2 regions of the Arthrobacter sp. K410C genome follow, and region 2 is predicted to be linked to the other one. Evidence: riboswitches for the same ligand, from Rfam matches in the RefSeq annotation. Region 2 holds a riboswitch; the other holds the start of a gene.
What was found. Region 2 has a riboswitch for glycine ahead of gcvP (aminomethyl-transferring glycine dehydrogenase). Riboswitches for the same ligand answer to the same signal wherever they lie in the genome.

Region 1: another riboswitch for glycine. It lies ahead of gcvP (aminomethyl-transferring glycine dehydrogenase); the one in region 2 lies ahead of gcvP (aminomethyl-transferring glycine dehydrogenase).

What each region holds. Positions count from the first base shown of each region.
Region 1 is NZ_JBNHFJ010000029.1:3,913-7,882, reverse strand. It holds gene AC5RU7_RS20325 (amino acid permease) at 1-1,077, opposite strand, end outside; glycine riboswitch at 1,126-1,223, opposite strand; glycine riboswitch at 1,225-1,323, opposite strand; glycine riboswitch at 1,555-1,655, shown strand; gene gcvP (aminomethyl-transferring glycine dehydrogenase) at 1,816-3,970, shown strand, end outside.
Region 2 is NZ_JBNHFJ010000027.1:21,954-25,923, reverse strand. It holds gene gcvP (aminomethyl-transferring glycine dehydrogenase) at 1-2,184, opposite strand, end outside; glycine riboswitch at 2,378-2,474, opposite strand; gene AC5RU7_RS20130 (TetR/AcrR family transcriptional regulator) at 2,567-3,103, opposite strand; gene AC5RU7_RS20125 (MFS transporter) at 3,189-3,970, shown strand, end outside.

The DNA of each region.
Region 1 (3,970 bases), on a different contig from region 2:
CAGCGCGTTGCTGGGTACCTTCTTCGGCGACAGCCGGGCGAAGACGCCCGGTGCATCCCCCTCCTGGGCCAGGCCGAACACCATCCGGGAGGTGGAGTAGATGCCGGAGTTTGCGGAGGACATGGCGGAGGTCAGGACCACCAGATTGACCACGGTGGCGGCGGCGCCCAGCCCGGCCAGGGAGAACATGCCAATGAACGGGCTGTGTCCGGCGGCGAACTGGGTCCACGGGGTGACGGACATCAGGATGATCAGCGCGCCGACGTAGAACAGCAGGACGCGGACGGGGATGGCGTTGATGGCCCTCGGCAGATTCCGCTCCGGGTTCTTGGCTTCCGCCGCCGTGGTGCCCACAAGCTCGATGCCCACGAAGGCGAAGACGGCGATCTGGAATCCGGCCACGAAGCCCATGAATTCATTGGGGAAGAAGCCGCCGTGGCTCCACAGGTTGCTGAAGCCGGCCGTTCCGGCGTCGCTCTGGAAGCCGGTGAAGATCATGAACAGGCCGACGATGATCAGAGCGGCGATGGCGATGATCTTGATCAGGGCGAACCAGAATTCGGTTTCGCCGAAGGCCTTGACTGTGGCGAGGTTCAGCAGGAGCAGGATGGCGACGGTGGCCAGCCCTGGGATCCACAGCGGCAGTGCCGGCCAGAGCTCCCGGGAGTAGCCCGCGATGGCGATGACGTCCGCGATCCCGGTGATCACCCAGCAGAACCAGTAGGTCCAACCGGTGAAGAAGCCTGCCCACGGCCCCAGGAGGTCGGCCGCGAAGTCGCTGAAGGATTTGTAGTTCAGGTTGCTGAGCAGCAGTTCGCCCATGGCGCGCATAACGAAGAACAGCATGAAGCCGATGACCATGTACACGAAGATCACGGAAGGGCCCGCGGCGGAGATGGTCTTTCCGGAGCCCATGAAGAGGCCGGTACCGATTGCGCCGCCGATGGCGATGAGCTGGATGTGCCGGTTGCTGAGCTGGCGTTCGAGGTGGGGAGGTTCGCTGTGTGCGGCCTTGCCGGAAGGGGAAGCGCCGTGGGGTGGCTGGCCGCCCGGGGACGCGGGGGGATGAATCGTCATGAGGAACTCCATCGTTCAAGCAGCACCGGATGCTGCATAGATTCGGTTCCTCCCCGCTCTGTACATGACCTGAGAGTTTCCGCAGCCGTGAAGGCGTGCTTGCACCGTCGGTGAGCCGGGACCTGCCCGGCTGCTTTCCAGAGTTGCCTTTCCGCGGCGGTACATGGGCCTGAGAGTTTCCTGGGGAGGGTTTGCTCCTACGGCGCCTGCTGGATGTACCTGGCAGGGCTCTCCCGCCACAGGTCAAAGGCATGTTCAGTTAGAAAAAGTTGCTTCGCATGGACCGCTGCCGGCAGGCCGCCCCGAATCGGTGGAGCCGGTCCGGCACGGCGCCGGTCAGGTTCAGTGTGGTTCCGGTCACGCAGCATTGTCAAACCCCCAACCAGGAATCCGGGGGCGTGGCAAGCGCCGATTTGCCACGGGCAGGCAAGGCCGTGTACCTTGTGAGCCGAATCACCCACATTTGAATAAGCCTTTCGAGCTGTGACGGGAGAGCTCTCCCGGACCACCACCGGACAGGCGCCGTAGGAGCAAATCCTCCCCAGGAATCTCTCAGGCCCATGTACCGTCACAGCGAGGCGACTCTGGAAAGCAGCCCGGCTTCCTGCCGGACTCACCGACGGTGCAAGAGTGCCCTGCCATGAGCAGGTGTCCTCGGAATCTCTCAGGTCCAATACAGAGCGGGGAGGAACCCATCCATGCCGTGCCATCCGTGGCCGGCCAGACCTGGAGTTCCTCATGACGATTCAATCCAACCCATCGGCCTTCGCCGACCGCCATATCGGCGTGCGCCGCCAGGCCGACGTCGACACCATGCTCAAGGCCATCGGCTACGACAGCGTGGACGGGCTCGTGGACGTTGCCGTTCCGGGATCCATCCGCCAGGAGCACGCGCTCCGGCTTGAGGACGCCCTCAGCGAGGTGGAGGTCCTCGCCGAACTGCGCAGGCTTGCGGCCAGGAACAAGACCGCGGTCCAGATGATCGGCCAGGGCTATTACGACACCGTGACGCCGCCGGTGATCCGCCGCAACATCCTGGAGTCCCCGGCCTGGTACACGGCTTACACCCCGTACCAGCCTGAGATTTCGCAGGGCCGGCTTGAAGCCCTGCTGAACTTCCAGACCATGGTCCAGGACCTGACCGCCCTTCCGGTGGCGAACGCGTCCCTTCTGGATGAAGCTACGGCCGTGGCCGAGGCCGTCCTGCTGATGCGCCGGGCCAACAAGAACAAGGACGCCAAGGACGGCAAGACGGTCCTGGATTCCGATTGCCTACCGCAGACCATCGCCATCGTGCAGGGGCGGGCCGAGGCCCTGGGCTTCGACGTGGAGGTCGCGGATCTCTCCAAGGGGCTTCCCGACGGCGCCATCAACGGCATCGTCCTCCAGCAGCCCGGCGTGTCCGGCCGGGTGTGGGACCAGTCCGCGGTTATCACAGCGGCCAAGGAACGCGGTGCGCTTGTCACCGTCGCTGCCGACCTGCTCGCCCTGACCCTGATCACCCCTCCCGGCGAGCAGGGCGCGGATATCGCCGTTGGCTCCACCCAGCGTTTTGGTGTCCCGTTGTTCTTTGGCGGCCCGCACGCTGCCTACATGGCGGTCCGGACCGGGATGGAGCGCACGCTTCCCGGCCGCATCGTCGGCGTCTCCAAGGACGACGCCGGTGCCCCCGCCTACCGCCTTGCCCTGCAGACCCGCGAGCAGCACATCCGCCGCGAGAAGGCCACGTCCAACATCTGCACCGCCCAGGCGCTGCTGGCCATCGTCTCCTCCTTCTACGCCGTCTACCACGGACCGGACGGGCTGAAGGCCATCGCGGAGCGGGTCAACCACAACGCGCGGATCCTCGCCACTGCGCTTGGCGCCGTGGGCCGGGAGCTGGTCACCGATTCGTTCTTTGACACCCTCACCGTCCGCGTGCCGGGCAAGGCCCGCAAGGTCCTCACCGCCGCCGAGGCACGCGGCATCAACCTGCGCCTCATCGACGAGGACACCGTGGGTGTCTCCATTGATGAGACGACGACGGCGGCAACCCTTTCCGCCGTTGCCGTCGCCTTTGGCGCCGGTCCCGTCGGGGACGCGAAGGGGTTCGAACTGCCCGCAACCGTGCTCCGCACCTCGGACTTCCTGCAGCACCCGGTGTTCAACACCCACCGGTCCGAAACCCAGCTGCTGCGCTACATCCGCAAGCTCTCTGACCGTGACCTGGCGCTGGACCGGACCATGATTCCGCTGGGCTCGTGCACCATGAAACTGAACGCCACGGCCGAGATGGAGGCCATTTCCTGGCCGGAGTTCGCCTCAATCCACCCGTTCGCCCCGGATTCCCAGACCGAGGGCTGGCGTGAACTGATCGCAGGCCTGGAAGCGGACCTGGCCGAGATCACCGGCTATGACCAGGTGTCCATCCAACCCAACGCCGGGTCCCAGGGCGAGCTCGCCGGCCTGCTCGCGATCCGCGGCTACCACCGTTCCCGCGGCGAGGGCCAGCGCAATGTCTGCCTGATCCCGGCCTCGGCGCACGGCACCAACGCCGCGTCCGCGGTGCTCGCGGGGATGAAGGTCGTGGTGGTGGCCACCGCCGCCGACGGCACCATCGACCACGCTGACCTGTACGCGAAGATCGACGCCCACAAGGACGCACTGTCGGCGATCATGATCACCTACCCGTCCACCCACGGCGTGTACGACGGGGACGTCCGCGAGGTCTGCGACGCGGTCCACGCCGCCGGCGGACAGGTCTACATCGACGGCGCGAACCTCAACGCCCTGGTGGGTTTGGCGCAGCCGGGCAAGTTCGGCGGGGACGTGTCCCACCTGAACCTGCACAAGACCTTCTGCATCCCGCACGGCGGCGGCGGACCCGGCGTCGGACCCGTCGCGGCCAAAGCCC
Region 2 (3,970 bases):
GGCGTCCCCGGGCATGAAGGGCGCCAGGTGGGCTTTGGCCGCGACGGGTCCGACGCCCGGTCCGCCGCCGCCGTGCGGGATGCAGAAGGTCTTGTGCAGGTTCAGGTGCGAGACGTCGCCGCCGAACTTGCCCGGCTGCGCCAAACCGACCAGCGCGTTGAGGTTCGCGCCGTCGATGTAGACCTGCCCGCCGGCGGCGTGGACCGCGTCGCAGACCTCACGGACATCCCCGTCATACACGCCGTGGGTGGACGGGTAGGTGATCATGATCGCCGACAGTGCGTCCTTGTGGGCCTCGATCTTCGCGTACAGATCGGCGTGGTCGATGGTGCCGTCGGCGGCGGTGGCCACCACCACGACCTTCATCCCCGCGAGCACCGCGGACGCGGCGTTGGTGCCGTGCGCCGAGGCCGGGATCAGGCAGATGTTGCGCTGGCCCTCGCCGCGGGAGCGGTGGTAGCCGCGGATCGCCAGCAGGCCGGCGAGCTCGCCCTGGGACCCGGCGTTGGGCTGGATGGACACCTGGTCATAACCGGTGATCTCGGCCAGGTCCGCTTCCAGGCCTGAGATCAGTTCACGCCAGCCCTCGGTCTGCGAATCCGGGGCGAACGGGTGGATCGAGGCGAACTCCGGCCACGAAATGGCCTCCATCTCGGCCGTGGCGTTCAGCTTCATGGTGCACGAGCCCAACGGAATCATGGTCCGGTCCAGCGCCAGGTCACGGTCAGAGAGCCTGCGGATGTAGCGCAGCAGCTGGGTCTCCGACCGGTGGGTGTTGAACACCGGATGCTGCAGGAAGTCCGAGGTGCGCTCAACCGCGGGGTCCAATGCGAATGACCCCGTTGATCCCACTGCCTCCCCGCCGAAGACGGAGACGACGTCGGCGATGGTCGCCGTCGTGGTGGTTTCGTCCACGGAGATGCCCACGGTGTCGGCGTCGATGCCGCGGAGGTTGATGCCCTTCTCCTCCGCAGCGGCAACGATGCCCGCCGCGTTGCCCGGTACGCGGACAGTGACGGTGTCGAAGAAGGAGGTGTGCAGGACATCGAGTCCCGCGGCTTTCAGTGAAGCTGCCAGCGTGCGGGCATGGCGGTTGGTGGTCTGGGCAATCGCTTTCAGGCCCTCGGGGCCGTGGTAGACGGCGTACATGGACGCGACGATCGCCAGCAGTGCCTGCGCGGTGCAGATGTTGGACGTGGCCTTCTCGCGGCGGATGTGCTGCTCGCGGGTCTGCAGCGCCAGGCGGTAGGCGGGGACACCGGCGTCGTCCTTGGACACACCGACAAGGCGGCCGGGCATGGAACGCTCCAGGCCTTTTTGGACGGCGATGTAGGCCGCGTGCGGGCCGCCGAAGAACAGCGGGACACCAAAACGCTGGGCGGAACCAACGGCGATATCCGCACCCTGCTCGCCCGGAGGCGTGATCAGGGTCAGGGCGAGCAGGTCGGCAGCGACGGTGACCAGCGCGCCGCGTTCCTTCGCCTCGGCGATCACGCCGGACTGGTCCCACACCCGGCCGGACGCGCCGGGCTGCTGGAGGACAATGCCGTTGATGGCACCGTCCGGCAGGCCTGCGGAAAGATCGGCTATCTCCACGTCGAAGCCCAGCGCCTCGGCACGGCCCTTGACGATGGCGATGGTCTGCGGCATGCAGTCGGCGTCGAGGACGGTCTTGCCGTCCTTGGCATCCTTGTTCTTGTTGGCGCGCCTCATCATGAGCACTGCCTCGGCCACCGCGGTGGCTTCATCGAGCAGCGAGGCGTTGGCAATGGGCAGCCCCACCAGGTCCTGGACCATGGTCTGGAAGTTCAGCAGCGCTTCGAGCCGGCCCTGCGAAATCTCAGGCTGGTACGGGGTGTAGGCGGTGTACCAGGCCGGGGATTCCAGGATGTTGCGGCGGATCACCGGTGGCGTCACGGTGTCGTAATAGCCCTGGCCGATCATCTGGACCGCGGTCTTGTTCTTCGCGGCAAGCTTGCGCAGTTCTGCGAGCGCTTCAACCTCGCTCAACGCCGGCGACAGCGTCAGCGGGGTGTCCTGCCGGATGTCCTTGGGAACCGCCTTGTCCACGAGCGCATCCACGCTGTCATAGCCGACGGCCTTGAGCATGGTGTCAACGTCGGCCTGGCGGCGCGCGCCGATATGCCGGTCAACAAAGGTGGCGGAAACCGGGGAAGCAGTCACAGGAACTCCATAATTCAGGCGGCGCAGGGTACGCCGCAGCGATTCGGGTTCCTCCCCGCTCTGTATTGGACCTGAGAGTTTCCGCGTTGCCAGCTTGCGCGTGGCCCCGCTTGCACCGTCGGTGAACACAACAGCCCAAGGCTCCCGCTCAACGGGTTACCCAGGCGGACTGCCTGCTGCTTTCCAGAGGTGCCTCGCCGCGGCGGTACATGGGCCTGTGAGATTCCTGGGGAGGGTTTGCTCCTACGGCGCCTGCTGTACTTTCGGCAGAACTCTCCCGCCGCAGATCAAAGGCTATTTATTTGGATTGTCGCGGGAAGCCGCCGGCGGCTCCCACAGCGCTTAATTGTCCTACGTCGCAGCGGCTGGGGCAAATGGCCGGCTACCGCCGTAGGCGCTCCAGGGCTGCCAGCAATTCGTCCACATCGGCGGCCGCGCCGCCCGGCGGTACCGGCCCCACAGACAGCATGGCGTTGAAGTAGAGCCCGTCCCCCATGTACAGCACTGCTTTGGCAAGCGCCGGGCCCACGTCGGCCGCGATCTCGTCGAGCCAGCGCTGCTGGATCGCTGCGAACCGGCGGCGCGTTTCCTCGTGCGCCACCTCCGCCAGGCGGGTTGCGGCGACGATCGCCCGGTCCAGCGGAGTATCCGCCCAGACGGAAGACCGGATGAAGTAGGCCGCAGCCCCTTCCCCGGCAGCTGCCATGGCATCGGCGTCGGCTCCTGCCAGCCCGTCAAGCCGGTCCAGCAGCACCTGGATCAGGGCTTCCTTGTTGGGGAAGTGGTACAGAAGCCCGCCTTTGGACACTCCGGCCTTCGCCGCAACGGCATCCAGGGTTGCCGCGCGCTCACCCACCTCAATCAGGAGGGCTTCAAAGGCGTCAAGGACCGCTTCACGGGCTACGGGCTTTCGGGGCATGCGTCTAATCATGCCTTTTGCGGCGGCAGCCTCTCCAACCCGGCCTAGTTTCGTAACTGTACCGTCTGGACGGTATAGTTATTTCATGACAACTTCCGCTGCCACCACCAGGACCCCGACGGCCCCCGTCGGCGGCCCGGCCGTCCGGGCGCCGTGGCGGGACTGGCTCGCCCTGGGCTTACTGATGTTCCCGGTCCTGCTGGTTGCCGTGGACAACACCGCCCTCACCTTTGCCCTGCCCGCCATCACCCGCGCCCTGGAACCCACCGGCGTCCAGCTCCTGTGGATCGTGGACGCCTACCCCCTGGTGCTCGCCGGCCTGCTGGTGTCCATGGGCAGCCTCGGCGACCGCATTGGGCGGCGGAAGCTGCTGGTCATCGGGAGCATCGGCTTTGCCGCCCTGTCCGCGGCCACGGCTTTCGCCCCAAGCCCCGCCTGGCTGATCGCCGGCCGTGCCGCCCTGGGGTTCTTTGGGGCGATGCTGATGCCGTCCACGCTCTCCCTGATCCGCAACATCTTTCCGCAGCCCAGCCGCCGCAGGCTGGCGGTAGCCATCTGGGCAGCCGGGTTCTCCGGCGGGGCGGCCCTGGGACCGATTTTTGGCGGCTGGCTGGTGGAGCAGTTCTGGTGGGGCGCGGTGTTCCTGGTGGCCGTGCCGCTCATGCTGCCCCTCCTGGCCTTCGGCCCAACCTTCATCCCGGAGTCGAAGGACCCCGCCCCGGGCCGCGTGGACGTACCCAGCATCCTGCTGTCCCTGCTGGTGATGGTCCCCCTGGTCTACGGCATCAAGGAACTGGCCACGGAAGGCACCGGCCCGGCAGCCCTCGCCGGCATCGCCTTCGGCCTGGCCATGGGTGCAGTCTTCGT